One region of the Rhizobium sp. YAF28 genome, then DNA from elsewhere that is predicted to be linked to it. Evidence: predicted binding sites of a transcription regulator. Region 1 holds the regulator's gene; each other region holds the start of a gene.

Evidence for each region. Region 1 encodes PhoB, which activates phosphate uptake and scavenging genes when phosphate is short. Its sites were predicted from a motif close to TGTCATNNANCTGTCAT; they were not measured.
Region 2: phnF (phosphonate metabolism transcriptional regulator PhnF) is a predicted target of PhoB. The motif match lies at 4,042-4,058, and genes of this name have one in related genera.
Region 3: AB4Z13_RS03310 (UDP-2,3-diacylglucosamine diphosphatase) is a predicted target of PhoB. The motif match lies at 2,472-2,488, and genes of this name have one in related genera.

What each region holds. Positions count from the first base shown of each region.
Region 1 is NZ_JBFRCX010000004.1:325,595-331,509, reverse strand. Features, by position in the region: gene AB4Z13_RS11670 (GcrA family cell cycle regulator) at 1-383, shown strand, start outside; gene AB4Z13_RS11665 (pyrroline-5-carboxylate reductase) at 688-1,476, shown strand; gene phoB (phosphate regulon transcriptional regulator PhoB) at 1,673-2,356, opposite strand; gene phoU (phosphate signaling complex protein PhoU) at 2,488-3,201, opposite strand; gene pstB (phosphate ABC transporter ATP-binding protein PstB) at 3,246-4,061, opposite strand; gene pstA (phosphate ABC transporter permease PstA) at 4,076-5,398, opposite strand; gene pstC (phosphate ABC transporter permease subunit PstC) at 5,395-5,915, opposite strand, start outside.
Region 2 is NZ_JBFRCX010000014.1:130,401-136,315, forward strand. Features, by position in the region: gene phnL (phosphonate C-P lyase system protein PhnL) at 1-126, opposite strand, end outside; gene phnK (phosphonate C-P lyase system protein PhnK) at 132-908, opposite strand; gene AB4Z13_RS27700 (alpha-D-ribose 1-methylphosphonate 5-phosphate C-P-lyase PhnJ) at 905-1,780, opposite strand; gene AB4Z13_RS27705 (carbon-phosphorus lyase complex subunit PhnI) at 1,777-2,883, opposite strand; gene phnH (phosphonate C-P lyase system protein PhnH) at 2,888-3,496, opposite strand; gene phnG (phosphonate C-P lyase system protein PhnG) at 3,496-3,972, opposite strand; gene phnF (phosphonate metabolism transcriptional regulator PhnF) at 4,109-4,846, shown strand; gene AB4Z13_RS27725 (2,3-bisphosphoglycerate-dependent phosphoglycerate mutase) at 4,912-5,547, opposite strand; gene dapB (4-hydroxy-tetrahydrodipicolinate reductase) at 5,570-5,915, opposite strand, start outside.
Region 3 is NZ_JBFRCX010000001.1:625,311-631,225, forward strand. Features, by position in the region: gene AB4Z13_RS03305 (NADP-dependent malic enzyme) at 1-2,306, opposite strand, end outside; gene AB4Z13_RS03310 (UDP-2,3-diacylglucosamine diphosphatase) at 2,555-3,367, shown strand; gene AB4Z13_RS03315 (MFS transporter) at 3,561-4,781, shown strand; gene dgcA (N-acetyl-D-Glu racemase DgcA) at 4,733-5,716, opposite strand; gene AB4Z13_RS03325 (ABC transporter permease) at 5,818-5,915, shown strand, end outside.

The DNA of each region.
Region 1 (5,915 bases):
AGGCCGGCGGCACGGCAACCGCTGCGCGCGCAACGAAGCGCAATACGTCGGCTCCGCGCGCCCCGAACTATGCGTCTCGCATCACCACCCGCACCGTTACCCGCCAGCAGGGCGCAACGATGCTGAAGGAAGAGATCGAGATCGAAACGGTCGAGGAAATGGAATACGTGCCGGCCAAGAATGTGGTCGTGCCGATTTCACGCCGCCTTGGCCTGACGGAACTGACGGAGCGCACCTGCAAGTGGCCGGTCGGCGATCCGCTGAAGGACGACTTCTACTTCTGCGGCTGCGACTCCCCGGATTCCTCGCCCTATTGCAACTATCACCAGCGCCTCGCCTACCAGCCGGTCAGCGAACGCCGCAAGGCTGTCCGGGTCGCCTGACCCGCGATCTTCCAACAGACGCAACGTACCATCACCCCTCCTCGCCTATGCGCGGAGGGGTGATTTTTTTAGCCGGCACAGGAGGACTGGAAAACCGCTCCTGACCACGACTATCTGCCGGAGGCCGATCTCTGCCGGTCGTTCACCATGCCTGACAATGCGAAGTTACGTGGCCAACACCACCGATGTGTTTCAGCCCCAGGCTGGCATGGAACGGTGGTCATGGCGCTGTAACGCGATTTTCTGATGCAGATGCGGTATTCTCGTGGAGTAGCACGGCGCAAACAGTCGGTCAGGGGTGCCAATGGAGATCGATCCAAAGCGGATGACAATGGGGTTCGTCGGGACGGGCACGATTACCGAGGCCGTCGTCACCGGATTGGGCAAGACAGCGTTTCGCGACACACCGATCGTGCTGTCACCGCGCAGCGCAAGCGTCGCCGCCCGCCTTGCGGCGGCAAACCGGAATGTGTCGATCGCTTTGGGGAACCAGGATGTTCTCGACCGATCCGATCTCGTATTTGTGGCGGTGAGGCCGCAAATTGCCGAGGAGGTCATCCGCTCGCTCCGATTTCGGCCGGGCCACCATGTCATCAGCTTCGTCGCGGCCACGCCAATGGATCAACTGCTGGCGTGGATCGATCAGCCAGTTCGCCTGAGCCTGGCAATTCCACTTCCGTTCATCGCAGATCTTCAGGGCGCGACTGCGATCTACCCGCCCGACGAGGTTTCCCACGCCCTCTTTTCGGCGCTCGGAACGGCGATCCAGGTTGAAAACAGACCTGAGTTCGAACTTCTCGCGGTGGCGAGCTGCCTGATGGCCACCTATTTCGGCATCCTGGACGCGACGTCGACCTGGCTGCAGAGCCAAGGGCTTTCGAGAACGGCTGGCGACGCCTACCTCCGTCAATTGTTTTCCGGCCTCGCCCATGCTGCCCGTTCGAAACCTGTCGCGAGTTTTGATGAACTCATCGGCGAGCATTCGACCAAGGGCGGATTGAATGAACAGGTGCTCGAAGACTTTCGCGATTTCGGTGGCGCTGTGGCTCTGCAAAAGGCTCTTGATCGAGTTCTTGCACGCATTCGTCTGTAGAAAGCAAACCCTCTTGAAGTTCGCTTTCGGCGCCTAGTGTCGGCTTCCAGAAGAAGCTGTGCTTCGCCGAGACAGGTCGCTTCAAGCTCGACGGACAGGGCGGGCCTACCCATCGCTGTTTCTTCAGAAGGACACCAGATAAGCAAACGGGCCGCCCGGCAAGCGAGCGACCCGTCTGGACCTCCGATCACTCGGATCAGGCTTCCATGGAATATCCCGCGCCGCGGACGGTGCGGATGACATCCTGCATGTTGGAGAAGTTCAGCGCCTTACGCAGGCGCCCGACATGGACGTCGACGGTACGTTCGTCCACGTAGATATCGTGGCCCCAGACGCCATCCAGAAGCTGCGAGCGGGAGAAGACCCTGCCCGGCGACGACATCAGGAATTCGAGCAGGCGGAATTCGGTCGGGCCGAGGCGCACTTCGCGGCTCTTGCGATGAACGCGATGGGTTTCGCGATCGAGCTCGATATCACCACACTTCAGAACGGTGGAGAGAACCTCCGGACGGGCGCGTCGCAGCATCGCCTTGACGCGGGCAACGAGTTCCGGCGTGGAGAAGGGCTTGACGACATAGTCGTCCGCGCCGGTCGAGAGACCGCGAACGCGTTCGCTCTCTTCGCCGCGTGCCGTCAGCATGATGATCGGCAGGCGCTCGGTCTCCGGCCGCATGCGCAGCCGGCGGCAGAGTTCGATGCCGGAAACGCCCGGCAGCATCCAGTCAAGGATGAGCAGGTCCGGCGTGCGCTCCTGAAGCCGGATTTCGGCCTCGTCGCCACGGAGGATCGTATCCACCTCGAAACCTTCAGCCTCGAGGTTGTAGCGGAGAAGCACACTCAGCGCCTCTTCATCTTCAACAACTGCAACTCTTGGGATCATGCGTGTCAGTCTCCTAATGCATGATCCTTAAACCGGGGGTGATTTAAGCAACGGACCATGCAGAAACTTGGAATTGGCTGCGACCTTTGCGCGCCCCAGCGCAGGGCGCGCACGCAATTGGCAGGTCCGGATTACTCCGTCACCGCACCGACGGTATTGGAGCTGTCGTCCTTCGGACGCTCACCCTCCGGCTGGGCGCCGGTTGCCATGTAATAGATCGTCTCAGCGATGTTGGTCGCATGGTCGCCGATGCGCTCGATGTTCTTGGCGCAGAAGAGAAGATGCGTGCAGCTCGTGATGTTGCGCGGATCTTCCATCATGTAGGTGAGGAGTTCGCGGAACAGCGAGGTGTACATCGCGTCGATCTCGTCGTCGCGCTCGCGGATGGACTTGGCCTTGTCCGCAGAACGCGTCGTATAGACGTCGAGCACTTCCTTGAGCTGGACGAGCGCCAGTTCGGAGAGATGCTCGAGACCGCGGGCGAGCTTGCGCGGAACGCCGGTGCTCTGGACGGCGATGACGCGCTTTGCGGTGTTCTTGCCGAGGTCGCCGACACGCTCGAGGTCGGCGGCGATGCGGATCGAACCCATGATCTCGCGAAGGTCGGAGGCCATCGGCTGGCGACGGGCGATCGTGACGATCGCCTTGTCGTTGATTTCGCGTTCCGCGTGATCAAGGATCACGTCGTCGGAAATGACCTTCTGGGCGAGCGCAGTGTCGCCGTTGACCAGCGCACGGACGGCCTCGCCGACCATCTGTTCGGCAAGACCACCCATCTCGGAAATGCGCCGGGACAGGAATTTCAGATCGTCATCGTAAGCGGAAAAAATATGTGTCGATGCCATGGGGCTTTGTCCTCGAAAATCGGGAAGGCTTCACATCGCCAAAATCAGCCGAACCGGCCCATGATATAGTCCTGGGTGCGCGGATCGTCGGGATTGGTGAACATCTTGTCGGTGTCGTTTTCCTCGACCAGGTTGCCGAGGTGGAACATGGCCGTACGCTGTGATACGCGCGCGGCCTGCTGCATGGAATGCGTCACGATGACGATGGTGTAGTTTTCACGCAGCTCATGGATCAGCTCTTCGACCTTGGCAGTCGCGATCGGGTCGAGCGCCGAGCAGGGCTCGTCCATCAGGATGACTTCCGGGCTGACGGCAACGGCGCGTGCGATGCACAGACGCTGCTGCTGACCGCCGGAAAGGCCGGTGCCGGATTCATGCACGCGATCCTTGACCTCATTCCAGAGGCCGGCGCGCTGCAGGCTCGTCTCGACGATCTGGTCCAGGTCGGCCTTGGATTTGGCGAGGCCGTGGATGCGCGGTCCGTAGGAGACGTTTTCATAGATTGTTTTCGGGAACGGATTCGGCTTCTGGAACACCATGCCGACACGGGCGCGGAGTTCGACGACGTCGATGTCAGGATCGTAGATATCGTCGCTGTCGAGCGTGATCTTGCCGGTGACGCGGCAGCCATCGATCGTGTCGTTCATGCGGTTCAGCGACCGCAGGAAGGTGGACTTGCCGCAGCCCGACGGGCCGATCAGGGCGGTCACGGTGTTTTCGCGGACGTTCAGATTGACATCGAAAAGCGCGCGCTTCTCGCCGTAATAAACGGAGACATCCTGTCCGATCATCTTATACGGGACGTTGCTCATTTTCTGGTCCAGCGCCTTCTCAACTGCAGCTTCCGTCAACATGTTCATGATCTCTACTCCGTTTACCAGCGGCGCTCAAAGCGACGACGCAAGAGGATAGCTCCCATGTTCATGACGATCAGGAACAGGAGCAGGACGATAATGGCACCCGAGGTTCTTTCCACGAATGCGCGCTCGGCTTCGTTGGCCCACATGTAGACCTGAACCGGAAGCGCCGTGGAGGGATCGAGTGGACTGCTCGGCGCCTGGGCGACGAAGGCGACCATGCCGATCAGCAGCAGCGGCGCAGTTTCGCCGAGTGCGTGGGCAAGGCCGATGATCGTGCCGGTCAGGATGCCGGGCATTGCAAGCGGCAGCACGTGGTGAAACACCATCTGCATCTTCGAGGCGCCGAGGCCGAGGGCAGCCGCGCGGATCGACGGCGGCACGGCACGGAGCGCTGCACGCGTGGCGATGATGATCGTCGGCAGCGTCATCAGCGTCAGCACCAGGCCGCCGACCAGCGGTGCCGAACGCGGCAGGCCGGCGAAGTTGATGAAGACCGACAGGCCGAGCAGACCGTAGACGATCGACGGGACGGCGGCGAGGTTGTTGATATTGACCTCGATCAGGTCCGTCAGCTTGTTCTTCGGCGCGAATTCCTCAAGGTAAATCGAGGCAGCGACGCCGATCGGCAGCGAAAGCACGAGAACGATCAGCATCAGGTAGAGCGAGCCGATGAGGGCGACGCCGAGACCTGCGGCTTCCGGACGGCTGGAATTGCCGTTGACGAAGAGGCCGGTGTTGAACGTCTTGTGGAGAGCACCGCTCGCCTTCAGCTCATTCATCCAGGCAACCTGCTTGTCGTTGACCTTACGGTTCTTCTCATCGACCGAAAGATTGATCTGGCCCTTGTTGGCGCTGTCGATATTGGCATCTGCAAGCACTGTAATATTGACGGTCTTGCCAATGATCGACGGGTCGGCAACGACCATGTCGCGCAGCTGAATGGGCGCCCCCTTGGACAGCATGGCGGATGCATCGCGCACGTCAGGACGGCTTGCGGCATTGATGCCGAGCTGCTTGACGATCGCGTCGCGTAGCAGAACCGGATAGTTGGCAGCGACCAGCACCGAAGGGTCGGTTGCACGCTTGTTGTCCGGGTCGATCGTCTTCTCGGAGAATTCGATCGGCAGGGTGATCGACGTCTGTAGGAAGGCCGTATAGCCGTTGCTGATGACCGTCCAAAGCAGAATGAAGAGGAAGACGAGGCCGAATGCTATGGCTGCGATGCCATAGGCCTGGAACCGGCGCTCGGCAGCGTAGCGACGCTTGATGCCGATATCGCGACGCGCGGGCGCCTTAGAAACGGTAACGCCGGCGACGGGGGAAACAATATTCGTCATTCGTACTGCTCCCGATATTTGCGCACGATATAGAGCGCGTAGATGTTGAGGCAAAGCGTGATGCAGAACAGCGTGATGCCAAGTGCGAAGGCAACCAGCGTCTGCGGCGAGGTGAACTCAAGGTCGCCGGTCAGCTGGTTGACGATCTTGACGGTCACTGTCGTCATCGGCTCGAAGGGATTGATCTGGATACGGGCGGCGACACCGGCGGCCAGAACCACGATCATGGTTTCACCGATGGCACGCGAAGCGGTCATCAGCAGCGCGCCGACGATACCGGGAAGGGCTGCGGGCAAGACCACCTTTTTGATGGTTTCGGAGCGTGTGGCGCCGAGACCGAGCGAGCCGTCACGCAGTGCCCGCGGAACTGCGGTGATGATATCGTCCGACAGCGAGGAAACGTAAGGGATCAGCATGATGCCCATGACGATGCCTGCGGTGATGACGCTCTGTGCCTGGATGAAGTTCGTATAGCTGCCGCTCAAAAGACCGCTGATCTGCGCCGAGAAATCACGCA
Region 2 (5,915 bases), on a different contig from region 1:
GAGCACGACACATTCGCCTGACGCCACCGAGAAGGAGACATCCGAGACGACCGGCAGCTTGATGCCGTCGCGCAGGTGCATGATGAAGCTCTTGGCGACTTCTGAAACGACGAGGGGCGTTGCCATGGTTCTTAAACCTGCAGGATCGAGGAAACGAGGAGCTGGGTGTAGGGCTCGCGCGGGTCATCGAGCACGCGGTCGGTCAGACCCTGCTCGATGACGAAGCCGTCCTTCATCACCATCATGCGATGGGAGAGAAGGCGGGCGACGGCGAGATCATGCGTGACGATGATGGCCGACAGGCCGAGATCGTTGACGAGACCGCGCACCAGATCGAGCAGACGTGCCTGCACTGATACGTCGAGACCGCCGGTCGGCTCATCCATGAAGACGAGGCGTGGGCCGGTGACGAGATTGCGGGCGATCTGCAGGCGCTGGCGCATGCCGCCGGAAAAGGCGCGAGGCTGGTCGTCGATGCGGTCGGCGTCGATCTCGACGCGCTCCAGCCAGTCGAGGGCGGTGGAGCGGATCTTGCCGTAGTGCCGGTCGCCGATCGCCATCAGGCGTTCGCCGACATTGGCGCCGGCCGAAACCGTCATGCGCAGCCCGTCAGCCGGGTTCTGATGCACGAAACCCCAGTCGGTACGCATCAGGAAGCGGCGCTCGGCCTCGTTCATGTGGTAGAGGTCGCGGTAGGTGCCGTCACGCATGTGGTACTCGACACTGCCAGTGGTCGGCATCAGCCGGGTGGAAATGCAGTTCAGCAGCGTCGTCTTGCCCGAGCCGGATTCGCCGACAATGGCGAGCACTTCACCAGGCCACAGCTCGAAGGAGACGTTCCGGCAGCCGATGCGGTTGCCGTAGAACTTCGAGAGGTCGTTGACTTTGAGAAGCGGTGTTTCGGTCATTCTGCAGCCTCCCGGGCCAGCATTTCGCCGGCATGTCCGTGCGCGCGGCGGTCTTCGCAATGGTCGGTATCGGAGCAGACGAACATGCGCCCGCCCTTGTCGTCGAGGATCACCTCGTCGAGATAGACGTCCTCTGCGCCGCAGAGCGCGCAGGGCTTGCCGAAGCGCTGGATTTCGAAGGGATGGTCTTCGAAATCAAGGCTGACGACGTCGGTATAGGGCGGCACGGCATAGATGCGCTTTTCGCGGCCGGCGCCGAACAGTTGCAGCGCTTCGGACTTGTGCATCTTCGGATTGTCGAATTTCGGCGTCGGCGAGGGATCCATGACATAGCGGCCGTTGACCTTGACCGGATATGCATAGGTCGTGGCGATACGGCCGTTGCGGGCGATATCCTCGTAGAGCTTCACATGCATGAGGCCGTATTCTTCCAGCGCATGCATTTTGCGTGTCTCGGTCTCGCGCGGTTCGAGGAAGCGCAGCGGTTCCGGGATCGGCACCTGGTAGACGAGAACCTGGCCGGCTCCGAGCTTTTCCTCCGGGATGCGGTGGCGCGTCTGGATGATCGTCGCGTCCTTGGTGTGGGTCGTGACGGCGACATTGGCGACCTTCTGGAAGAAGGCGCGGATGGAGACGGCGTTCGTCGTGTCGTCCGCACCCTGGTCGATGACCTTGAGAACGTCGTCAGGTCCGATGATAGCGGCCGTCACCTGCACACCGCCGGTGCCCCAGCCGTAGGGCATCGGCATTTCGCGGGAAGCAAAGGGCACCTGATAGCCGGGAATGGCGATCGCCTTCAGGATCGCCCGGCGGATCATGCGCTTGGTTTGTTCGTCGAGATAGGCGAAATTGTAGGTGGCGAGATCACTCATTCGGCGGCCTCCTTTTGGGTCTCGCCGCTGTTGCGGGCGGCTTCGAATTCGCGGCGCATGCGGCGGACGAGGTCAAGTTCAGCCTGGAAGTCCACATAGTGCGGAAGCTTCAGGTGCTCGACGAAGCCGGTCGCCTGCACATTGTCGGAATGGGAAATGACGAATTCCTCGTCCTGTGCCGGCGCGGTAATGTCCTCGCCGAGCTCTTCAGCCCGCAATGCGCGATCAACCAGCGACATGGCCATGGCCTTGCGCTCGCTCTGGCCGAAGACGAGGCCGTAGCCGCGGGTGAACTGCGGCGGAGCCTTGGCCGAACCTTTGAACTGGTTGACCATCTGGCATTCGGTGAGCTGGATCGTGCCGAGCGAGACGGTGAAGCCAAGCTCCGGCACGTCGAATTCCACCTCGACCTCGCCGATGCGGATCTCGCCGGTGAAGGGGTGGTTGCGGCCGTAACCGCGCTGCGTCGAATAGCCGAGTGCCAGCAGGAAGCCTTCGTCGCCGCGGGCAAGCGCCTGCAGGCGCAGATCGCGGGTCATCGGAAATTCCATCGGCTCGCGCGTCAGGTCGCCCGTCTCATGGTCCTCGGGAAGCTCGCCATCGTTTTCGATCAGCCCTTCCTGGCCGAGGATTTCGGAAACGCGCATGACGCGGCCGGTTTCGGCCTCGCGCTGTGCCGGCTCTTCCACCGTCTCGTCAGTAAGCAGCGTGGGATCGAGCAGGCGGTGCGTATAGTCGAAGGTCGGGCCGAGCAGCTGGCCGCCCGGGAGATCCTTGTAGGTGGCGGAGATGCGGCGCTCGATCTGCATGCCGGCCGTATTGAGCGGCCTGGAATAGCCGAAGCGCGGCAGCGTCGTGCGGTAGGCGCGCAGCAGGAAGATCGCCTCGATCATGTCGCCGCGCGACTGGCGCACGGCAAGTGCGGCGAGCGTGCGGTCATAGAGCGAGGCTTCGGCCATGACGCGGTCGACGGCGAGCGCCAGCTGTTCGACGATCTGCTCGATGCCGATCGCCGGCACGGAGCGGTCGCCGCGCCGGCGGTCGGCGAGCAGGCGGTGGGCATTGGCGATGGCGGCCTCGCCACCCTTGACGGCAACATACATGAGCTCAGATCTCCGTTGCTGTAATCTTGGTGGTGCGCGGCAGGCAGAGGAAACGCTTGCCCGCCGTCAGCACGATGTCGACGCCGCGCGGAAAGAGCGCGCGGTTTTCCGTCCAGAGGCGCAGGAAAGTCTCCGGCAGGCCGACAGGCGCGATCTCGGTCACGCTCTGAATGCCCGGCCCCATCAGCGCCAGGCGGCGGCCGCCTTCGAGGTCGGCAAGTTCGATCACGACCGTCGTCGAACGATCAGGGTATTCCTGTGTACCGGCGGCAAAGAGGCCGAAGGTGGAAAGCGCCGTGCCTGCTTCGATGAAGGCGAAACGCGCTTCGGCCTTTTCGGCGGTCAGCGGCGCGCCGGTGTGGAAGCTCAGCCATTCGGGAATTGCGGACTTCGCGAGCCCCGCGGAAAGCCAGACGGGGGTATCGTGGTCACAGAGCGTCAGGCCGATTGCGCTGGCGGCGATGCCGAGCAGCGCGGGCGGCGCGACGTCGGGCGCGACAGACTGGATCGTGCCGGGCCGGGCCATGCCGTCCATCAGCATCTTGAACACGCTCTGGGCCTGGAAGACCGGCTCGGTGAAGCCGCCGGTCAGAACATCGGTCTTGAGGCTCATCAGTTGTCTCCCCGCACCATGGTGAAGAAGTCGACGCGGGTCGCGGCCGTTTCCTCAGCCTTGCGATTGATGTCATCGGCGATCCGCTGGGCGATCGGCAAAAGCAGCTTTTCTTCGACGAAGCCCTTGGTGGCTTCCTCCTGCCAGAGCGCATCGAAGATCGCGGAAAGTCGCGCCTTCTCGCGGTCGGTGCCAAGCGCCTGGGCATGGCCGACGGAACCTGAGGCAAGGCGCACCGTTGCGCGCGTCACCGTCACTTCGCCGAGATTGAAGGGCGCCCCGCCGCCGCCAATGCGGCCGCGAACCATGACGAGGCCCGTCTCGGGGCCGCGCACCGGCTGCACCGCCGGCTTTTCGGCAAGCCCATCCCACGCTGCCAGTAATTCCTGTGTCTCGGCCCGGGCGAGCAGATCGACAGTGCGTTTACGCCCGTCATCCGTCCGCGCCGCAGCTTCGGTCTTCTCCGCTGCCGTCATCATCTTTTCCTCGAAATGTCTATTGATATAGACAACCATACAAGCTATACCTATCCCTAAATCGATGACGTGACAAGCGTGTGACACGGCACGCCCGAAAATGAGCTGGCCAGAAAATGATGAGGGCAGGGGTGGAATGGCAGGACTGAAGCAGGTGCAGCGGCAGACCGGAGTGGCGCTCTGGCGGCAGATTGCAGACAGGATCCGCGAGGCGATCAGCAGCGGCGCCTATGACGAAACGGGCATGGTGCCGCCGGAAACCGTTCTGGCGCTGCAGTTCGGCGTCAACAGGCACACGGTCCGCAGCGCGCTGGCTGCATTGGCGCAGGAAGGCATCGTGCGTGCGGTGCAGGGCCGCGGCACGCTGATCGAGCGTAAGGAGCGCCTGAATTTTCCGATCAGCCGCCGTACCCGTTTCACCGACGGTATCAGAGATCAGGCGCGAGAAACCCGCGCTCTCCTGCTTGGCCACGCGGAAGAGGCGGCGAATTCTGAGGTGGCTCGCTGGTTGCAGATCGAACAGGGCATGCCCGTGATCCGGCTGGAAACGGTGCGGGAGGCGGATAAGCGGCCTGTCTCGCGTGGGACGAGCTGGTTCCCGGCCGCACGCTTTGCCGGCATCGGCGAGGCCTACCGGAAGACGGAGTCCATCACCAAGGCTTTTGCGGTGCTCGGCCTGTCGGACTATGTGCGCGCCACGACGGAGATCACCGCCGCTCACGCCGATTCCGGCGATATTGCCGATCTTGAGCTGACGCCGGGCGCCGTCCTGCTGATCACCAAGGCGATGAACACCGATCTGGAGGGCGTGCCGGTGCAATATTCGATCAGCCGTTTTGCTGCCGACCGCGTCCAATTCACCATCGAAAACTGAAAACGGTAAAACTGAAAAGGCCGGGCATGAGCCCGGCCTCCAGCTTTATCCGTGTCTGATTGCGATCAGTGCGCGTTCGACATGTCGCCGAGCACTTCCTTGGAAGCGACGGTGGAATCTGCCTTCAGCTTGTAGACCATCGGCACGCCGGTCGCCAGATTGAGCGACAGAACCTGTTCGCGGCTGAGCTTGTCGAGAACCATGACCAGCGAGCGCAGCGAATTGCCGTGCGCGGCAACCAGCACCTTTTCGCCGCGCAGGACGCGCGGAAGGATTTCCGTCAGATAGTAAGGCCAGACGCGGGCGCCGGTGTCGCGCAGGCTTTCGCCGCCCGGAGGCGGAACGTCGTAGGAGCGGCGCCAGATATGCACCTGCTCCTCGCCCCACTTGGCGCGGGCATCGTCCTTGTTGAGACCGGAGAGATCGCCATAGTCGCGCTCGTTGAGCGCCTGGTCGCGGATCGTCTCGAGGTCCGGCTGGCCGACCTTGTCGAGGATCAGCGTCAGCGTGTGCTGAGCGCGGACCAGCACGGATGTGAAGGCGATGTCGAATTTGATGCCATAGTCGGCAAGTGCCTCACCGCCGGTATTGGCTTCCTGGATGCCGAGTTCGGTCAGATCAGGATCCTTCCAGCCGGTGAAGAGATTTTTGAGATTCCAGTCGCTCTGGCCGTGGCGAACGAGGACGAGGGTACCGCTCATGAAAAATGCCTCCTAGAAATGATCAATGGGAAGAAAGCCCGAGAACATCGAGCATGGAATAGAGCCCCGGTTTCTTGTCGCGCGCCCAGAGTGCTGCCTTGATGGCGCCACGCGCGAAAATCGAACGGTCGGTTGCGCTGTGCGATAGGGTGACGGTTTCGCCTTCGCCGGCAAAGAGCACCGAATGCTCGCCGATGACGGAGCCGCCGCGCAGCGTCGCAAAGCCGATCGCACCCGCCTCCCGCGCGCCCGTATGGCCGTCGCGCACGCGCACCGATTTTGCGGCAAGATCGACAGCGCGGCCCTTTGCCGCTGCCTCGCCCAAGAGCAGCGCCGTGCCCGATGGTGCGTCGACCTTGCGCTTGTGA
Region 3 (5,915 bases), on a different contig from region 1:
GGCTGCGATGCCTCGACAACAGCAAGGGCTGCCATGTTGACCACGCCGCGAGACGTGACGGACGGCGCCAGGATATGGGCCGGCATTGCGGTGCCGAGCAGGATCGGGCCGACATGCAGGCCGTCGGTCATCGACTTGACGACGCCGAGCGTGATGTTGGCCGCATCGAGGTTCGGGAAGACCAGCAGGTTGGCTTCGTCATGCAGCGTCGTGTGTGGCATGACGCGGCGGCGCAGCTCCTCAGAGATCGCGCTTTCGCCGTGCATTTCGCCGTCGACCTCGAGATCAGGAGCCGCTTCACGCACCAGTTGCAGCGCATTGCGCATCTTGGTGGCGCTTTCGGATTCGCGCGAGCCGAAGTTCGAATGGGAGACGAGGGCAGCGCGGGGGGTGATGCCGAAGCGCTTGATTTCCTCAGCTGCCAGCACTGTCGCCTCGGCGATTTCCTCGGCCGTCGGATTGAAGGTCACATAGGTGTCGGTGAAGAAGGTCGCGCCGCGCTGCGAGATCAACAGGCTGAGCGCGGAAAAGTCGCGCACATTCGGGCGCTTGCCGATGATCTGGCGCACGTCGCGGAGGTGTTTCTCGTAACGCCCTTCGAGGCCGCAGATCAGGGCATCGGCTTCGCCGCGCTTCAGCGCCAGGGCACCGATGACGGTCGTGTTGGTACGAACGATGGTGCGCGCTGCCTCCGGGATGACGCCGCGGCGACCGACCAGCTGCAGATAGAGATCGACATATTCGCGGAAGCGCGGATCGTCCTCGGGGTTGATGACCTCGAAATCCGACAGAGGGCGGATGCGCAGGCCGTAACGCTTCAGGCGCGTTTCGATGACCTGCGGGCGGCCGATGATGATCGGCTCGGCAATGCCTTCTTCGATCAGGACCTGGGCGGCGCGCAGCACGCGCTCGTCTTCACCTTCCGAGAAGACGACGCGCTTGCGCTCTGCCGTCTTTGCCGCCGTGAAGATCGGCTTCATGATGAAGCCGGAGCGGAAGACGAAGCGGTTCAGATGGTCGAGATAGACATCGAAATCGGTGATCGGCCGACGGGCGACGCCGCTTTCGGCAGCAGCCTTTGCGACAGCAGGCGCGATGCGAAGGATGAGGCGCGGGTCGAAGGGCGAGGGGATGAGATAGTCGGGGCCGAAGACCGGGGTTTCACCGGAATAGGCGCGGGCAGCAACGTCCGACGGCTCCTCGCGGGCGAGGGCCGCGATGGCGCGCACGGCCGCCATCTTCATTTCCTCGTTGATCGTCTCGGCGCCACAGTCCAGCGCACCCCTGAAAATATAGGGGAAGCAGAGGACGTTGTTGACCTGGTTCGGGAAGTCCGAGCGGCCGGTGCAGATCATCGCATCCGGGCGGGCAGCGCGGGCGAGGTCCGGCATGATTTCCGGCGTCGGGTTGGCAAGCGCCATGATGAGCGGCTTTTCGGCCATCTGCGCCAGCAGTTCCGGCTTCAGGACGCCGGCGGCGGAGAGGCCGAGGAAGACATCAGCGCCGCCGATATTTTCGGCGAGCGTGCGCGTGTCGCTCTTCTGGGCGTAGATCGCCTTCCACTCGTCCATCAGCTCGACGCGGCCTTCATAGACGAGGCCTTCTAGATCGTGGACCCAGATGTTTTCGCGCTTGGCACCGAGCGTCACCAGCAGGTTGAGACAGGCAAGGGCTGCCGCACCGGCGCCTGACGCGACGATCTTGACCTCATCGATCTTCTTGCCGGCGAGTTCCAGGCCGTTGAGGATGGCGGCTGCGACGATAATTGCGGTGCCGTGCTGGTCATCGTGGAAGACCGGGATCTTCATCTTTTCGCGCAGCTGCTTCTCGATGCGGAAGCATTCCGGGGCCTTGATGTCTTCAAGGTTGATGCCGCCAAAGGTCGGCTCGAGCGAGGCGACGGTAGCGACCATCTGATCGACATCTGGCGCATCCACTTCGATATCGAAGACGTCGATGCCGGCAAACTTCTTGAAGAGGACGGCCTTGCCTTCCATGACCGGCTTGGAGGCGAGCGGGCCGATGTTGCCGAGGCCGAGCACGGCGGTGCCGTTGGAGATGACGGCAACGAGATTGGCGCGGGACGTATAGTCGGCAGCCTGCTCCGGATTGTCACGGATGGCGAGGCAGGGAGCGGCGACACCCGGAGAATAGGCGAGCGCCAGATCGCGCTGGTTGCCGAGCGGCTTGGTCGCCTGGATTTCCAGCTTGCCGGGGCGTGGATAGCGGTGGAAGAAAAGCGCCTGCTCGTCGAGGCTGCCGCCCGTCAAATTCTTTTCCGATTTGGATTTTTCCTGGTGATCCATCGCCGCCTCCAGCGTTGTTCGAAGTCTTTTGAAGACTCCTCCATACATCAATCGACCGGTCGGAACAGTACGGAAATAGCCGCAGCTGAACTTTTTGACCTGATGGTAACGGGGAGCTGACATTGGCCGGTGGATTGAACGGCTTTGCAGGCCTTTCCTGCGGTTTGTCATCTTCCTGATACACGAGTCTGATTTTGGAAGACCAGACGAAGAACGATGGGACACGAGCGGAAAGGCTTGTGACAGACATGATGGAACCTCGGCGCTTCCGCACCCTCTTCATTTCCGATGTGCATCTCGGCTCGAAAGCCGCCAAGGCGGATTTCCTGCTGGATTTCCTGAAATACCACGAGGCAGACACGATCTACCTCGTCGGTGATATCGTCGATGGCTGGCGCCTGAAGCGCAGCTGGTACTGGCCGCAGGTCTGCAACGACGTGGTCCAGAAGCTCCTGCGCAAGGCGCGCAAGGGTACGCGCGTCGTCTATATTCCCGGCAATCACGACGAATTCCTGCGCGCCTTTCCGGGCATGCATTTCGGCGGCATCGAGGTCGTCGAGCGCATCATCCATGACGGCGCCGACGGCAAGAAGTACCTGATCCTGCATGGCGACGAATTCGACGTCGTCGTGCGCAACGCTCGTCTGCTCGCCTATCTCGGCGACTGGGCCTACGACACGGCGATCCGCATCAACATCGTGCTCGCAGCGGTCCGCCGCCACCTCGGCATGCCCTACTGGTCCTTCTCGGCCTGGGCCAAGCTGCAGGTTAAACACGCCGTCAACTTCATCGGCGAGTTCCAGCGTGTGGTTGCCGAGGAAGCCCGCAAGAGCGGCGCCGACGGCGTCATCTGTGGCCATATCCATCACGCCGTGATCGAGGATATGGACGGCATCCGCTACATCAATACCGGCGACTGGGTCGAAAGCTGCACGGCGATCGTCGAGCATGAAGACGGCACGTTCGAACTCATCACCTGGCGTGCGCTGACCAGCAACGTGCCAGCACTGACATCGGTCGAATTGCTGGAAGAGGGCGATCTCGCCCCGCAGGCTGCCTGAATAATGTGTGCGTACCGCATCGGCGGTCTCCGCCGGTGCATCATGAATTTAGCCGTTGCCATCAGGCGACAGGCCCTATTTATTTTTTAAATCGTTTCGATTTATATCCGTATCGTTTCGATCGGGCTATTTCTCGCCATAGTCGTGTTTGATGGGATGTGTTAGGCAACGCACAGTTTCCTTCAGGTCCATCATGATTCCCGCACAAAATCCCTCGATGGGTGAGGGAGCGCCGCCGCGCTTCCGGCAGCTTAGCGCGCTTTGTTACAGTGCGCCGCTGTTGGTCAACGGTATCGTCCTGCCCTTCTTCCCCGTCTGGCTTGCGACTCATCAGTTCAACGATCATCAGATCGGCACGATCCTCGCCGTACCGATGGTGGTGCGCGTTCTCGTGGCGCCGATCGTGGCGGTCTTTGCCGACCGCATGCAGGAGCGGGCGCATGTGCTCCTATGGTCGGGCATCCTCTCGCTGCTGACGGCGATTGCGCTCTACTGGACAAGCAATTTCTGGCCGGTGCTGATCGTCTTTGCGCTACAGGGCGCGACCTTCGCCCCTTATGTGCCCGTCGTCGAATCGATCGTGATTTCGGGTGTGCGCCGCTGGGGGCTTGATTACGGCTCCATGCGCGTCTGGGGCTCGATCGCTTTCATTATTTCGACGCTCACCGGCGGCGAGCTGGTCGGGCGCCGGGGTGGCGGCATGGTGCTGCCCGTGATGATCTTCGGCTTCGTGCTGACGATTACGATGGCGGTCTTCTGTCCCCGTATCGGGCCGACACGGCGGCGCGGCCAGCCGATCAATCTTCCGGCGACTACGGGCAGCGGGCTGCGCGAGCCGCATCTGCTGCTTTTGCTGCTCGGCGTTTCGATCCAGCAGGCAAGCCATGCGCTGCTCAACGCCTTTTCATCGATCTACTGGCACCAGCTCGGCTTTTCGGGCGCCGAAGTTGGCATGCTCTGGAGTGCGGGGGTGGCCTCTGAGGTGACGGTGTTCTTCCTGTCGCGGCGCCTCAACCGCCGCTTCAATGCCTGGACACTGATCCGCTTCGGCTGCGCCGTCAGCATCTGCCGCTGGGTGTTTTTCCCGACGGAGACCAGCTTTATCGGCTTCTTCATGCTGCAATGCCTGCACGGCTTCACCTATGCTTTCGTGCATACCGGCGTGCAACGGCGCATCGTCGCGACGGTGCAGGAGACGCAGGAAGCCTCGGCCCAGGGTGCCTATTTCTTCTATATCGGCATGGCCTCGGGCCTTATGACGATCGCTTCGGGCTATATCTATTCCGCGCTCGGCCTCGACAGCTATTATGTCATGGCCTGTGTCGCCGCCTTTGGGCTCGCCCTCGTCATCATCGCCTATTACCTTCAGCCCCAGAGGCTGGCTTCCGGCGGAAATACGAGAGAGCCGGCATAATTCAGGCCGGGCTCGCGGTCGCGGGCAAGCAGCAGCGGACCGTCGAGGTCGACGAAATCGGCATCCTGCGCCAAAAGCACGGCAGGCGCCATCGCCAGCGATGTGCCGACCATGCAGCCGATCATGATCGAGAAGCCAAGCCGTTGTGCTTCTTCCTTCATTTCCAGCGCTTCCGTCAGGCCACCGGTTTTATCGAGCTTGATGTTGATCGCGTCGTAACGATCGGCAAGGCTGGCAAGGTCGCCGGTGTGGTGGACGCTTTCATCGGCGCAGATGAGTACATGGCGGGCAATCTCGGCCAGCATGTCGTCGCGTCCGGCCGGCAGCGGCTGCTCTACCAGCGCGATATTGGCTTCGGCAGCGATGCGCAGGTGATGTTCCAGCCGGTCTTCCGGCCAGCCTTCATTGGCATCGAGAATGATGGCGGAATCGGGCGCGGCGGCGCGCACAGCCCGAATGCGGCTCTCGTCATCGTCAGTGCCGACCTTGACCTTCAGGAGCGGGCGCTGCGCATGCTCGCGGGCCTGGGCCGCCATGACATCGGGTTCGCCGAGCGAGATCGTATAGGCCGTGGTCAGCGGCTTCAGCTTGCGCAGATCGAGCCGCGAGGCGACGCTCTTGCCCGTAAGCTTGGCTTCGAGATCCCACAGCGCGCAATCGACGGCGTTGCGGGCTGCTCCCGGCGGCATGGCATGCAGCAATCCGGCCCGCGAAATGCCGTCCTCGATCAGCGGGCGGGCCGCTTCGATCTGCGCCATGACGCTTTCCATCGTCTCGCCGTAGCGGCGATAGGGCACACATTCGCCCAAACCCCTGGCGCCTCCCTCCGCCAGCGTGCAGGTGATCACGTCCGCTGAGGTCTTTGCCCCGCGCGCGATGGTGAAAGTTCCCGCAATCGGGAATGAATTCATCTGGATATCAAGGTGGCGCGGCATATTTGCTCTCCTGCGAGCATGGAAATTGCGCGTTGCTTCTGTATATTAACGCGCCGGGCGGCGAATATTATGTTCGCGAGTCGGGACTGTCGCTGCAAGCATTGAAAGACACAAGTATTTTGAAGTCCGAGAAACGCAACGCCGCCTCGCTGCATGTGGACGACCGAGCCGGAGGCTCGGGCCAGCTTGTGCATCTTGA